2 regions of the Pseudoalteromonas sp. AWM4_233 genome follow, and region 1 is predicted to be linked to the other one. Evidence: predicted binding sites of a transcription regulator. Region 1 holds the regulator's gene; the other holds the start of a gene.

Region 1 (8,111 bases):
ACCAGATCACGGATGATAGTCTCAACTTCTTTACCTACATAACCTACTTCTGTGAACTTAGTTGCTTCAACTTTCAGGAAAGGTGCATTTGCAAGTTTTGCTAGACGGCGTGCAATCTCAGTTTTACCGACACCTGTTGGGCCGATCATTAGAATATTCTTTGGGGTTACTTCAGCGCGTAAGTCGTCGTCAAGTTGCATACGACGCCAGCGATTACGAAGTGCAATTGCCACGGCTTTTTTGGCTTTATCTTGACCGATAATGTGCTGATCTAACTCGTGCACGATCTCTCTTGGGGTCATCGCAGTCATGGCAATCCTCTATAGTTCTTCGATGGTTTGGAAATTATTAGTGAATACGCAAATATCGCCAGCAATTTTCAGGCTTTTTTCTACGATTTCACGTGCACTTAGATCTGTATTCTCTAATAGTGCAGTTGCAGCAGATTGTGCAAAGTTACCACCACTACCAATGGCGATTAGGTCATGCTCTGGTTGCACTACGTCACCGTTACCTGTGATGATCAATGAAGCAGTTTCATCAGCCACTGCCAGCAAGGCTTCTAGTTTACGAAGAGCGCGATCACTACGCCAATCTTTCGCCATTTCAACTGCCGCTTTGGTTAAATGGCCTTGATGCATTTCTAGTTTGCTTTCAAAGCGCTCAAATAACGTAAATGCATCTGCAGTACCACCGGCAAAACCCGCTAATACTTTACCGTTATAAAGACGGCGTACTTTTTTGGCATTACCTTTCATTACTGTATTGCCAAGTGACACTTGACCGTCGCCGCCGATAACAACTTTGTCGTCACGACGCACGCTTACGATAGTAGTCATAAAATTCCTTACTGTGCGTTAACTCACACTTGTCTTACTTAAATATCTTAGATTGCTGTAGGTATATGGGCTATTAATGAGAAATCAAGTCCAGCCCCAAATTCCACAGCTTACTATGTTGATACGCTTGAGCTTATTTTTATCGCTTTCTGCTTGTCGCTTACTTTCATAAGGACCTAAGCGAACTCTAAACCAGACACCATTTGATCCTTCGGTTCTGCGGATTTCAGCCACTAGGCCAACAAACGCAATTTGTGCTTTCATGCTCTCTGCGTCTTCGTGTTTTCTAAATGAACCGCATTGCATCTGGTATGGTCCGCGTTTTTTGATTTCTTTAATTTCAACTTTGATTTCTGCGTCTTTAATCTCTTGAATAAAATCAGGATCTCTAGGTTTTGGCTTCTCTAGAGGTTGCTCTTTTTTAGCAACTGGTTTGGCGGCTTCTTCTACTTTTTTAGGGTCGGCATTTTGTGTGATATACCAAAGACCATATGCAAAACCGCCAACGAGCAGTAAGGCCAGCAAGATAAGCAATTTTGAGACGGGTTTTGGGCTAGGTGCCGGTTTTTTGGTGTTTCTGCCTTTGGGCTTTTTATTTATAAAGTCGTGTTGTGCCATAAGTTACTTAATAAGTATCCATAGGATCTATGTCTATACTCCAGCGCAGTCGGTTTGCTAATGGATGCTTATCTACATAGGTTAATAACTGAGTTAAGTAACTATGTAGAATTGCACGGTCCTGCGCTTGAATATGTAATTGATATCGATATTTTCCTGCCACACGCTCCATCGGCGCGGGAATTGGTCCGAGCAATTGTATACCAGAGAATGGGCTTGCAGGAACCAGATCCGATAAAAAGTCGATGACTAATTTGGCATTGTTAGCTTCGGCGCGTATTAAAGCTAAGAAAGAAAATGGTGGTAATGCAACTTCTTCACGCTCTTTGAGTGCATAACGGGCAAAGTCGCCGTAGCCATTATTAACTAGATCTTGTAATAGCGGGTGTTCGCAATAATGAGTTTGTAATAATACCGTGCCGGGTTCGCCACTGCGCCCAGCGCGTCCAGCAACTTGAGTGATTAACTGAGCCATATGTTCCGTGGCTCTAAAGTCACTACTATATAAACCACTGTCGACATCTAAGATAACCACTAGGCTGACATCGGCAAAATGGTGACCTTTCGCCAGCATTTGAGTGCCAACCAGAATACGTGCGCCACCTTCATTAATTTCATTGAGGGCTTCTTCGAGTGCGCCTTTACGGCGGGTTGAATCTCGATCTATACGGCTCATTGGTGTGTCGGGAAACTGTGCTTCTAAAAACTGTTCAACCTGTTCAGTGCCCAAACCCACGGGCAAAATATTGGTACTGCCACAGTCAACACATTGGGGTGGCACATAGCTTTGCTCACCACAGTGATGGCAGACTAAACGAGACATGCCTTTATGGTAGGTGGCACTGGCACTACAGCGGTGACATTCGCTGAGCCAGCCACACTCATGACACATTAAAGTAGGTGCATAACCCCGTCGGTTTAAAAACACCATCACTTGCTTGCCACGTGCAAGCGTACGTTCAATATGCTGTAAAGTGGTTGGTGCAAAACCATTTTGATGCGGCTGGCCTTTCATATCAACCAACAAGTAGGCGTTATCAACTTTGGTTTGTGCACGCTTAGTCAGCGACACTAATTGGTATTTGTCACTGAGTGCATTGTGTAGGGTTTCGAGTGCGGGGGTTGCAGTGCCTAATAAAAGTGGTATTTGTTGTGTCGCACAGCGGTAAACGGCCAAGTCTCGAGCATGATAACGCAGTCCATCTTGTTGCTTAAAAGATCCGTCATGCTCTTCATCTACCACGACCATGCCTAGGCTTTTAAAAGGTAAGAAAATCCCTGAACGAGTTGCGATAACTAGCGCGCTACTACCTTGCTCAGCGCGCCGCCAAGTGTGTAAGCGCTCATTATCAGTTAAATTTGAATGCCATAAATCAATGGGAGTATCTGGGAAGCGGCGCCTGAAGCGATTGACGGTTTGTGGCGTCAGGCCAATTTCTGGTACTAAAACCAGTGCTTGTTTACCGGCATTAAGTACCTTCTCTAGACATTGTAAGTAAACTTCAGTTTTACCACTACCCGTGACCCCTTCAATTAAGAAAGTGCGATACCCTACTTGTTGATTCACAGCGGCACAAATGGCAGCTTGCTCTTCATTTAGACGCGGTTTGCTTGCAATCTCAAGTGTGTTTGACGACCAAGCTTCACAGTGGCTAATGGCTTCTGTTATTAAGCCTTTCTCTTTGAGCGGTTTAATTTGTTGTGTTGTAAATCCTAATGCTTTTAACTCAGTGAGGCTCGTGACGCCCGAGCCTTTTAAATGCTCAATCAGTGCTAATTGTTTTTTTGCGCGAAGCTTGGGAGATGCTTTTCCTTCCTCAGTGAGAGTGTAATCGGGCACTAGGGTTTTATCTGGGTGTTCACCTTGACGCAAAGATGCTGGTAGCGCAGTAAAAATTGTTTCGCCTAGCGAGTGGCAATAATAACGTGCTGTAAATTTCAAAAAGGTCAGATAAGCATTATTGATAATCGGGAGCTCATCAATGACAGAGGTAATGGCTTTGATTTTATTTTCGGGCACATCTGACTGAGTCTTGATGTCAACGACCATGGCGACCAATTTTCTATTGGCAAAAGTCACCCATACACGACAGCCTTTTTGAACTGTAATATTCGGGGCGATTTTATAATCAAAGGTTTTATGTAGTGGGACTTTTAGGGCAACTTCAACAAATAGCATGAATGTTCGAACATGACAGTAGATGGTTATAATGTACTAAAGCAGACCTTGAAATCCCAGTGAAAAACGCTCGGTAAATTGCTGTTCATTGGATTAGGTGTAATGAACGCGGGATTTATTTACTTTTTGTGCAATTTTTGCTTGTAGATCTTTGGCTACTTCAATAAAATACGCGTCCACTAATTTGAATATAACTACGTATGGTGCCAAACTTCGGGTTTGGAGAGCGATACGGCCTAACCTAGAGGTTTACTATGAAAGAAGGTATCCACCCTAAGTACGAGTCAATCACAGCAACTTGTTCATGTGGTAACAAATTCGAAACTCGTTCAACACTATGTAAAGACATTCACCTAGACGTATGTTCTGCATGTCACCCGTTCTACACTGGTAAGCAGAAGATCCTTGATACAGGTGGTCGTGTTGATCGCTTCAACAAGCGTTTCGGTGCTCTTAGCAGCAAGAAATAAGCATCGCTTGTTTGAGAAAGGCACCCTTTTGGGTGCTTTTTTTATGCCTGAACCTCATTAATCCTCTGAATATTCATTATTTCCAGCTGGCTTAGCATTGCTTATCTGATCGTTCTTCTGCAAAATTATTTCTGATACATCAAACCCTTTTCATAGCACAGCCGTAGAAAATGGCGTAAAAACTAAATGCATAACTTTGCACTTTTTATTGAGATTGACTTTAGCTTTCTCAAAGGTACGGCTGCTTAAATTGGTTTTGATTGAGATTTAAAGTTGTCTAAATGTGTTTAAAAGAGTCTAAAATGCAGTAAATGTAGCTAAGTTGGGTTTTCTTTCTATGTTTGGTATGGTGACATTTTTAGTCGTATAAATTGCTGGTTTATTAAACGTATTGACCCTTTTTTAGGTCAGTAAAATGTCAAAAAAGCTAAAAGAATGTTTCATAAAATCTGCAAAATTACGGCATCTTGCAGATAAATTTCGCTAAAAAGTGGATAGACCTGAAATTGCTTGAATATATCTAGAAAGCGAGTATCTTTTAGTTATTGCGAATTATTTCACTCTCACTTTTAACTTCTTTGCAGGAAAAAATCGCGTCATGTCAGACTTTCGTGAACAAGCTTTACATTACCACGCTCATCCCGTTCCAGGTAAAATCAGTGTTGAATTAACTAAACCAGCCGAAACAGTTAAAGATCTTGCGTTGGCCTACAGCCCAGGTGTGGCTGAGCCGGTTCGAGAAATTGCTGCAGATCCTGCTAATGCTTACCGATATACAGGTAAAGGCAATATGGTTGCGGTGATCAGTAATGGCACTGCAATTTTAGGTTTAGGTAACTTAGGCCCACTTGCTTCTAAACCAGTTATGGAAGGTAAAGCGCTACTATTCAAACGTTTTGCAGGCTTAGATTCAATCGACATTGAAGTAAAGCACCGCACTACAGAAGACTTTATTAACACGGTTGCGAATATTGCAGACACTTTTGGTGGTATCAACCTTGAAGATATTAAAGCACCAGAGTGTTTTGAGATTGAAAAAGCGCTCATAGAACGTTGTGATATTCCTGTATTCCACGACGACCAGCATGGTACAGCGATTGTAACTGCTGCGGGTATGTTGAATGCATTGGAAGTACAAGGCAAAGACATTCATGACGCTATCATTGTATGTTTAGGTGCAGGTGCTGCAGCAATCGCATGTATGGAACTGCTGATTAAATGTGGTGCACAGCGTGAGCACATTTACATGCTAGACCGTAAAGGCGTTATCCATACGCGTCGTGATGACTTAAACGAATATAAAAAGCTTTTTGCTAACAACACTGATAAGCGTACGCTTCAAGACGTTATTGCAGAAGCAGATGTGTTTGTGGGTGTATCTGGCCCTGACTTACTTTCTCCAGAAGACCTAAAGCTTATGGCAGACAAGCCAGTAGTATTCGCCTGCTCAAATCCTGACCCTGAAATTAATCCAGAAGTTGCACATGGTGCACGTAACGATTTAATTATGGCGACAGGTCGTTCAGATTATCCTAACCAAGTGAACAATGTTTTATGTTTCCCGTTTATCTTCCGTGGTGCACTTGATGTGCGTGCAACAGCGATTAACGATGAAATGAAGATCGCAGCGGTAGAAGCCATTCGTGGTATTGCGAAAGAGCCAGTGCCTGAGCAAGTGCTTAAAGCGGCCGATGTTGAGTCGTTAGAATTTGGCGCTGAGTATATTATTCCTAAGCCAATGGATCCGCGTTTATTGCCTCGCATTGCTAAAGCTGTAGCACAAGCTGCGATTGATTCTGGCGTTGCACAAATCGATTTACCAGAAAACTACATGGCACAATTTGAATCTTAGGCAAGATTAAATTAAAAAAAACCTCGCAATGGCGAGGTTTTTTTATGTTTTCTTTGTAATAACAAAAAAGCTGATTAACCTTCTTCGTTAATCTCAGGGATCTCTAAGCCCATCTCTTTCATAATGTTACGCACTTCAACAGGGATCTTCTCCGGATTGTCTTTACGTAAGTCCTCGTCGCTCGGCAACGGTTGGCCCGTAAAGGCATGCAGAAATGCTTCACACAGTAACTCGCTGTTTGTTGCATGGCGCAAGTTGTTCACTTGACGGCGGGTACGCTCATCAGTCAGTACTTTTAACACATTTAAAGGAATAGATACGGTGATCTTCTTCACTTGCTCTGATTTTTTGCCATGCTCTGCATAAGGGTGAATATATTCACCATTCCATTTAGCCATAATATTTTTTCTGATGCCTTTAGAGTAATTACTGCCAATAAGACTACGCTCGTTTGCGACGGCTTTAATTGACCTAGTTTGACTAACGCCCAACTCAAACTAAGGTTAATGTACCGATTTATGGTCAAAAACCCAGTCTTATTAACAATATTAGTTAACGAGGTGGCGAAATTTTATCGGTTTAAAAAAGATAGTCAAATTCTAGTTAAATAGCCATTTAGCAGTATAAATGTTTTGACTTCTCTAATTTGATCATCTAACCTTTTAGACGTCTAAACATCCATATACTAGGTGGTGATATGAGCCAACGCAATAAATCAACAGTCGCAGTCAGACATGGTATCGAAGCCGATAAACATCATGGTGCGGTTGTGCCTCCTCTTTACCTTTCAACAACGTATTCGTTCGCTGACTTCGATACTAAGCGTGATTACGATTACGGCCGTAGCGGTAACCCAAATCGCGATATTCTAGCTGAAGCATTAGCGCAGCTTGAGGGTGGAGAAAAAGGCATCATCACAGCGACCGGTATGGCAGCTGTCCACCTAGTAACACAACTTTTAAATCACGACGATACCTTAGTTATTCCACATGATTGTTATGGTGGTAGTTATCGTTTATTCACATCACTTGAAAAGCGTGGCTTGTTAAAACTAAAAGTTTTAGATTTAACTCGCGCTGACAGCCTTGCACAAATTGCAGAGATCAAACCTAAACTGGTTTGGATTGAAACACCGAGTAACCCAATTCTTCGTCTTACAGACATAGAGGCGGTTGTGAATGCAGCCCATGCAGTGGGCGCATTAGTTGGGGCTGACAATACGTTTTTATCTCCTGCGCTACAAAACCCAATTTCGTTTGGTGTTGATATTGTGGTGCATTCGACCACGAAATACATTAACGGCCATTCTGATGTTGTTGGCGGGGCCGTGATTGCGAAAACCCAAGCGTTAGGCGAAGAGCTGGCTTGGTGGGCAAATAATATTGGTATTACTGGTGCACCATTCGATAGCTATCTGACATTACGTGGTTTAAGAACTCTTAAAGTGCGTCTTAAGCAGCACGAAGAAAATGCCTTAGCTATCGCCAAGTACTTAGAACAGTCTGAGTACGTTCGCAAAGTGTATTACCCAGGTCTTGAATCACATCCACAACACGAACTGGCGAAAAAACAGCAGTTAGGGTTTGGTGGTATGGTGAGTTTTGATATCGCAGGTGGTCTTGAAGATGCTGCGGCATTCTTAACAACAGTGAAAGAGTTCTCGTTGGCTGAGTCTTTAGGTGGTGTTGAGAGTTTAATTTGTCACCCTGCAACCATGACACATGCAGGCATGGAACCTAAAGCACGTTTAGAAGCGGGTGTAGGCGATACTTTGATTCGTATTTCTGTCGGTATTGAGGAAGTAGTAGATCTACTTGCAGACCTCGAAGCGGCTTTTGCTAAAACACAGCCAGGTAAAGCGCCTGCGCCTGCTGATAACAAAGCCTGTAAATTAACACCTGCCCATCCAGCACTTTGGTAAAAGAAAATGACAAGAGTAGTACATAAATTTGGTGGGTCGAGCTTAAGCTCGGCCTCGCGTTATCAGGCTGTCGCACAGATCGTGGTTGGCCAGTGTCAGTTGGGCGATTGTGTTGTGGTTTCTGCAGCAGGTAAAACAACCAATACCCTAGTTAAACTATGGCAGAGTTATCAGCAACAAGAGCATCAAAGTTTTAACGATATTCTATTACAGGTTGAGAACCATCAAGTCG
Region 2 (8,111 bases), 2.2 Mb from region 1:
CGATCCATCTAACGATACCACAGAGATCTTTGCAGCCAGCGAAATGCAAAAAGCAGGTAAAATTGTTGGACCACGTATTTTCTCAACCGGCACAATTTTGTACGGTGCGAATATGCCGGGTTATACATCTCACGTAGATTCATTAGACGATGCTAAGTTCCACTTAGAGCGTTTACAAAAAGTCGGTGCCTTTAGTGTGAAGTCTTATAACCAACCGCGTCGTGAACAGCGTCAGCAAGTAGTTGAAGCGGGTCGTCAGTTAGGCATGATGGTTGTGCCTGAGGGTGGTTCATTGTTACAACACAACCTCACTATGGTCGTTGATGGTCATACTGGTATTGAGCACTCGTTACCTGTCTCGCATATCTATGATGACATTAAGCAGTTATGGTCGCAGACTGATGTAGGTTATACACCAACGTTAGGTGTGGCTTATGGCGGTATTTGGGGTGAAAACTACTGGTACGATAAAACCGATGTGTGGGCTCACCCAAGATTAAGTAAGTTTGTGCCTAAGAACCAATTACTACCACGTTCAATGCGTCGTATTAAGTCACCAGATCACCACTATAATCACTTCAACAACGCGCGTGTGTCTGCTGAATTACAAGATTTAGGTGCACTTGTGAATCTAGGAGCACATGGTCAGCGTGAAGGCCTAGCGGCACACTGGGAAATCTGGATGTTTGCACAAGGTGGCATGACGCCACATGAAGCATTGCGTGCAGCTACGATTGATCCGGCTAAGCATATTGGTCTTGATGAACACATTGGTTCAATTGAGGCGGGCAAATTAGCTGACTTAATCGTACTAGATAAAAACCCACTAGATAACATCAGAGATACGGACAAGATCAGTCATACCATGATCAATGGTCGTTTATTTGATGCGTCTACAATGCAAGAAGTCGGTGCTAAAAAACGCGAGAAGTTATTCTTCGAAGAGTAATTTTTTGACTGGTGAGTGAGGTTTAGGTCTCACTCCTGCTTGATTTTAATCTGACAATATTAAAATCCAGACATAAAAAAACCGCGGTAAAGCGGTTTTTTTATGTCTAACTGTGAGTGGGGATTAAACCACACCACGTGGAAGGCGACAGTCATGCTCTTTTTCAGCAAGACGGATAATCCAGAACTCTTCTGGTGTGTAGCCTTCTTCGTTAGCTTTAACAACAGTAAATGCTGCTTTTTTAGTTTTCGCAGGCGCTGCTGGTTTTTTTGCTTCTTTTTTAGCAGGAGCCGCTTCTTGGCTAGGAGCCGCAGAACCAGAAGTAAGCTCTTCTGTTAGTGCTGCAACATCTGCAAGGCGCATGTTTTTGCCACCATCAATGCTGTACCAGCCAGGTTTAGTTGTGATTTCTGGCTTTTTACCATGGGCAGCTTCATATGCAGCTTCAAAAGCGCTTAATACTTCAGTTTTATCAAGTTTACTCATCGTAGATCCTAGTCGTTAATACGCGGATACGCGGGTTTAATTTAAAGGCGCATTTATACCGAAAATTGGGCTAATTTTCAATTTTTTGCGCCATTTCTCTACTTTTAGCCATCTAAATTGCGATAAAGCGCTGTAAAAGTAAGCATTTTAACGTATTTTTAAGCACTGATTCATAAAGCTTCAGGGTTAATGAATCGTCTTAACGCAATCCATGATTTACCTATGACTTCATGCCAGTGGCTGGTAACCGCTTTTAATACCCCTGAATTTGGAATAAAAAGCTTATAAGTAGAGGTATTTGTATAAGTATAAAATTGCACTGGAGCTTTAAACACATCCACCCCTTGCACATAAAATAAATCACTGGCTCTGGCCATGTGACTTGCTGAGGTGACGAGTGCAACTTTTCTATCGACTAATTTTGGTGCAAGTAGTTTTGCTTCATCGGCTGTGTCTTTAGCTGTTGGGTTGGTCGACACTCGGTGCTTGGCAATACCTAAACTTGTAGCAGTCTCTGCCATTAAATCAGCGCCTGTGGTTTTACCAAAGCCATACCCTGAGACAATCAGTTTGGCTTGTGGGTATGCATTTGCCAGACGAAGCCCTTCAACTAAACGTGATAACGCGCAGCCACCAAGTTGGCCATTTGCTGGCAGACGGCTGTTGGCATAGACATCACAGCCAAGTACAACAATATAGTCGAGCTTTTTGTGTTTTTTAATATCAAAAGGCGCTTGTGTCTTTTCAACAGGTTCAATCAACAGATTTGCGCCGTAAGGTGTACTTATAAACCAAGTAGCAAAAACACAAAGCCAAGCAATTAAGTATGACTTTTTATTCTGCTTTGCGATAAATAATAAACACAGTGACAAGATAATTAAGGTGAGTGGCAAGGGCATCAAGAGGCCGCCGATGATCTTTTTGATTTCAAACATAAAAAAGCCCAAAGAGAGTTTGGGCTAGTTTAAAATAGAATCAGTAAGACAACCAGATGATTTCTGTGGTTATCGTCCGTTACTTTGCTTACACGTATTTAAGAAGTGACGATAGACAGGGTTGTCTTTCATATTTTTCTTCATTGCTAAATACATCGGACGATTTAAACCCAGTGCGCCCAGCGGAATAGACTTAATTAACCCTTGGCTTTCATAAGGTGTTACTAACCAATCAGGAAGAGCGGCAACACCCATACCGGCACTGACTAACTGGAAAATAAGTAATCCTTGATCCACCGTTTTTAATGTACCGTCAAAGCGTGCATTTTGAATAAAATGCTTAAAAATATCTTGGCGCTCTTTTGGAATAGGGTACGAAATAATGGTTTCGTCTTTTAAGTCTAGCGCTGTGACGTAGGCTTTTTTAGCCAGTTCATGATCAGGCGATACAATCAGCTTCAACTTAAAATCAAAAAGATGTGCGTATTCCAGCTTATCGGCTTCACGAATGTCAGAAGTTAACACTAGGTCTAAATCATCGTTGAGTAGCTCAGGAATAGCGTCGTAGCTAAACCCGCGCTCATAATCTACATGGATGTCAGGCCAGAAATTGTTAAATTCTTTGATTGTCGGCAGTAACCAATGGAAACATGCGTGACATTCAACACTTAAGCGCAGTTGAGAAATTGGCTGATTGAGGCTTTCTTTTAATCGACACTTGGTTGCTTCTACTCTTGGTAACACTTCGTTGGCCAATTCTAGTAGTAGCATACCTTGTGGGGTAAAACGCACCGGTTGTGTTTTTCTTTCGAACAGCTGACAGTCCAATTTATTCTCTAAGTCTTTAATTTGATGAGATAAAGCTGATTGAGTTAAAAACAGTTCACGGGCTGTATTAACGAGCGAGCCGGTTTCTTTAAGCGTTGAAATGGTTTTTAAATGTTTAATATCTATCATCTTCAATAAATCTCATTCTTAGAGTGAGCAAAATTCAGAGTTCACCTATTCCTGAACTGCATAACTTTAATTTCCGTGTTTGCTAGTTTATAAAAACAGCATAAAACTGTGTTTAATTAGCAAAATCACTATAACACTATTTTTGACAGCGTTGTCATGTTTTGATCATATTTTTTACAATTTTATTTGATTAATTTTGTTCATGTTAAAACTGAAAAACCATCAATTGTCTTCATCCTATCTCATGTTAATACTTTTAGCCATCTAAACATCCGTATAATTTTAAGGAAAGAGCATGGCGCATATTCATAATTTAGGTTTTCCTAGAGTTGGCAAAAAACGTGAACTCAAATTTGCAGTCGAAGCGTATTGGCGAGGCGAGCTCACTCAGGCCGAGTTACTAGAGAAAGGCAAAGTTATCAGAGCCGAGAATTGGGCGATACAGGCTGAAGCGGGCATTGAATTACTCCCGGTTGGCGATTTTGCATGGTATGACCATGTACTCAATACCAGTTTATTAGTAGGGGCTACACCAAAGCGTCATTTAAATACTGATGGTAGTGTTGACCTAGATACATTATTCAGAGTAGGTCGAGGTAAAGCGCCAAGTGGTTGTGCTTGTGCTGCGAGTGAAATGACTAAGTGGTTTAATACCAACTACCACTATATAGTACCCGAGCTTTCTGAAGAGCAAACTTTTGAACTTAGCTGGCAAGCATTGTTTGAAGAAGTCGTTGAAGCACACAGTCTTGGTTATAAAGTTAAACCTGTTTTGGTAGGACCTATAACTTATTTGTATTTAGCCAAATGTGCAGATGAGCCGTTTAATAAGCTTTTGCTTCTGGAGAGGTTACTACCGGTTTATCAGCAAGTATTACAAAAGCTGTCTGAACTTGGCGTTGAATGGGTACAGATTGATGAGCCAATACTTGCCCTTGAGCTGTCAGATGAGTATCGCAGTGCATTAGATACTTCCTTAGCAGCACTTAACAAACAAGGTGTAAAGATCTTACTCGCCAGTTATTTTGATTCAGTAAAAGATTACTATGAAGATATTCAGCAATATCCTGTTGCAGGCGTGCATTTTGATTGTGTGGCAGGTGAGCAAGATCTTGCAAAGTTAAACCAGCTTTTAAATGACGACCAAGTTTTATCTTTGGGGGTTATCAATGGCCGTAATATTTGGCGAGCAGACCTGTCTTCTATTTATGATCAAATCGAGCCCATAGCACAAAGTCGTGGTGATAATTTATGGTTAGCACCGTCATGTTCATTACTCCATAGCCCAGTAGATTTAGATCAAGAAGAAAAGCTTGATGTTGAATTACGTTCTTGGTTGGCGTTCGCAAAACAAAAGGCACAAGAACTTAAGCTACTTAAGACGACCATTGGGAATAAAGCACTAACAACTTTAGATTTATATTCTGCGTCCGTAAAAGCCAGAGCGAGTTCTAAGCGCGTAAATAACATTGTGGTTCAAGAAAAAGTGGCATCACTTACTGCCGAGCACGCAAAGCGACAAAGTGAATTTGCCAAACGTGTTAAAAAGCAACAAGCCGTATTAGGACTGCCTTTATTACCAACTACAACCATAGGCTCTTTTCCACAGACGCAAGCCATTCGCCAAGCACGAAAAGAGTGTAAAGCCGGTGTTATTTCAGCCGCAGAGTACGAAAACCAAATGCAAGCGGAGATCCGTTATGCGGTTGAAGAGCAAGAAGCGCTTGATATCGATGTGCTAGTGCATGGTGAGGCTGAGCGTAATGATATGGTTGAGTATTTTGGTGAGCAGCTCGAAGGATTTGCATTGACGCAATTTGGTTGGGTGCAAAGCTATGGTTCTCGCTGTGTTAAACCGCCTATTATCTGGGGCGATGTATCTCGAGAAAAGCCAATGACTGTGAACTGGACGCAATATGCGCAAGCGCAAACCACTAAGAAAATGAAAGGTATGCTTACAGGGCCTGTCACCATTTTATTTTGGTCATTTGTTAGAGATGATCTCGACAAGCCAAGCATTGCAAATCAAATCGCATTAGCACTTCGAGATGAAGTCGTCGATTTACAAAACGCGGGAATTGATATCATACAAATTGACGAACCAGCATTTCGAGAAGGCATGCCATTAAAGGCAAGTGAATGGCAAAGTTACCTTGATTGGGCTGCATATGCATTTAGAGTGTCGGCATCGGGGGTTAAAGATGAAACGCAAATTCATACGCACATGTGTTATGCAGAGTTCAACGACATTATTGGTGCAATCGCCGATATGGATGCTGATGTGATCACCATAGAAACATCTCGGTCGAACATGGAACTACTTAATGCTTTTGAAGATTTTGCTTACCCAAATGAGATTGGTCCCGGAGTGTATGATATTCATAGCCCAAACGTGCCAGACATTGCTTGGATCAAATCCTTGATCCATAAAGCCGCCAAGAAGATCCCAGTTGAACGTTTGTGGGTGAATCCTGATTGCGGTCTAAAAACTCGTGGGTGGGAAGAAACCAGAACTGCACTTGATAATATGGTGAAAGCGACCAAAGAGCTAAGAAAGGAACTAGGATAAAATTAGCTAGAAGATAAAAAACCTGCTTAATGCAGGTTTTTTTATTGATTTTAGTGGAAGATCACTTTTAAATCGGTAGCACCATCTCTGTATGTTTGAGTAACAATTCCATGGCTTTATCTGCTGGCAGTGGCTTTGACACAATATAGCCTTGACCAAATTGGCAACCTTTACGTTTTAGTAGCGCCCATTGTTTTGGGTTCTCAATACCTTCAGCAACCACAGTTAACCTTAAAGAGTGGGCTAGAGATAAAATAGCATCTACCAAGGGGTTCTCTTTTTGTGTTAATTGATCCACAAAGCTCTTATCTATTTTCAGTACATGGATCGGTAACTGATGAAGATAACCTAGCGCCGAATAGCCCGTACCAAAATCATCTAGATAAAGTTTTACACCGAGTGGTTCTAATCCTTCAATAATTCGCGTTGCTAGGCTGAGGTTTTCAATTAAACCAGATTCTGTTATTTCTAAACACAATGTCCCATTGGGTAACTGGTATTTGGTGTAGATCTCTTTCATAAATTCTACAAACTCAAGACTGGCAAAGTGACGAGAAGAGACATTGACGGTTACTCGAATTGTCGGCATACCCGCGCGACGCCATTTTTGTAACTGTGCGCCTGCAAGTTCCAATAGGTGCAAGTCTAGGTCAATGATCTGACCTGTTTGCTCTGCAATAGGAATAAAATCATTAGGTGGTACAAAGCCAGTTTTTGGGTGATGCCATCTTACCAACGCTTCAAAGCTGACAATATGGGGGTCTTGCAAAGCAAAAATAGGCTGAAAGAACAGCTCGAACTCATTGTTTTTGATGCCATGTTGTAAGTCATTTTCAATATCGGCTTGACGCTTTAGCTTACGGCGCATGGCGTTATTGAAATAACAGACTTGGCCTCGACCACGAGACTTGGCTTCATACATGGCAGCATCGGCCTGTTGTAGTAATGAAATCGCATTATCTTGGGCACTTTCTGTAAATGCCACCCCAATGCTACTAGATGCTTGCAAAACATGACCATCAATATGCAAAGGTTTTGCAATTGCATTGGTGATGCGCTCAAGTGCCAATTCTACTTGGTGTTTGTCCTGAACATTTTCCATGAAAATCGCAAATTCATCACCGCCCAATCGCGCAAAGGTATCTGTTTTTCGAATACAGCTTTTGATCATTTCCACAATGGCAATAAGAAAATGGTCGCCGACATCGTGACCGAGAGAATCATTAATACTTTTAAATCGGTCAAGATCTAAGTAAAGCAAGCAATGAAGGTTTTTTTGTTTGGCGCGGCCTAAAGCCAATATGGCATGTTTGACACGTTCAAATAATAAATAACGATTTGCCAAACCAGTTAGCTCATCGTGTAATGCTCTATGTTCAAGAGCTTGGCGAGAAATTTGACGATCAATGGCCATACTTACTTGGCGGCTTATATAGGTCAGAATCTCTAAGTCGTGTTCTTCAAAGCTTTTATGTTTTTGGTAGCTTTGTAACACAATAACACCTTGATACTGTTCATTAACGGTAAAAGGCACACCCAACCAAGAAAGTGGCGAACGACCGAGCATTTTAAAGTGTCCGTCTTCAATATGCTGTTTAAATTGAGCTTGATCACACAGCAGCGCTTTATTACTTTTCAGCAAATAATACGACGCGGAATCTTTTAATTGATCTTTTGAAATTTTTGGCGTTGCTAAACACTTTAATTCACTTTCAATAAGGTATTTAATTTCTAAGACATCTGACTTGCGGTTATAAAGTGCAATAAAAAAATTTTCCGCGGGTAACTGAGTATTAATGATTTGATATAAATCATCATAAAATGCATTTAGATCGGCTGACTTATATGCGATGTTGGCAATTTTTAATAAACATTGTTCAAGTTGTTGCGCTTGGTTTAATTGTCTTACTGTCGTTGTTAAATTATCAAGTGTACGAACCTGATATATTTTTGCGCTTAATAAATGAGCAACGGTAGACAGTATTTGTAGATGTGCATCGGTAAAATAATTTAATTCAGGGTGTTCACAATCAATTACCCCGAGTAGGGTATTTTCATAAACTAAAGGCACACAAATTTCTGAAAGGGCAGGGCGAGAATCGGCAATATACATTGCTTCTTTTCTAACATCCCCAGACACAAAAGGGACTTGCGTTCGGGCCACATGCCCGGTGATACCTTGACCAATTGGAATACGAGTCTGGGCAACTTGGTA

What was found. Region 1 encodes MetJ, which represses methionine synthesis genes. Its sites were predicted from a motif close to TAGACGTCTAGACGTCTA; they were not measured.
Region 2: a site for MetJ is predicted at 3,585-3,602, ahead of metE (5-methyltetrahydropteroyltriglutamate--homocysteine S-methyltransferase). Genes of this name have one in related genera too.

What each region holds. Positions count from the first base shown of each region.
Region 1 is NZ_JBSWSZ010000001.1:3,372,042-3,380,152, reverse strand. Features, by position in the region: gene hslU (HslU--HslV peptidase ATPase subunit) at 1-311, opposite strand, end outside; gene hslV (ATP-dependent protease subunit HslV) at 321-839, opposite strand; gene ACXAC4_RS15370 (SPOR domain-containing protein) at 924-1,457, opposite strand; gene priA (primosomal protein N') at 1,465-3,636, opposite strand; gene rpmE (50S ribosomal protein L31) at 3,891-4,106, shown strand; gene ACXAC4_RS15355 (malic enzyme-like NAD(P)-binding protein) at 4,705-5,958, shown strand; gene metJ (met regulon transcriptional regulator MetJ) at 6,033-6,356, opposite strand; gene metB (cystathionine gamma-synthase) at 6,656-7,879, shown strand; gene metL (bifunctional aspartate kinase/homoserine dehydrogenase II) at 7,886-8,111, shown strand, end outside.
Region 2 is NZ_JBSWSZ010000001.1:1,137,555-1,145,665, forward strand. Features, by position in the region: gene ACXAC4_RS04975 (amidohydrolase family protein) at 1-949, shown strand, start outside; gene ACXAC4_RS04980 (hypothetical protein) at 1,073-1,435, opposite strand; gene ACXAC4_RS04985 (YdcF family protein) at 1,606-2,370, opposite strand; gene ACXAC4_RS04990 (LysR substrate-binding domain-containing protein) at 2,440-3,327, opposite strand; gene metE (5-methyltetrahydropteroyltriglutamate--homocysteine S-methyltransferase) at 3,623-5,896, shown strand; gene ACXAC4_RS05000 (bifunctional diguanylate cyclase/phosphodiesterase) at 5,964-8,111, opposite strand, start outside.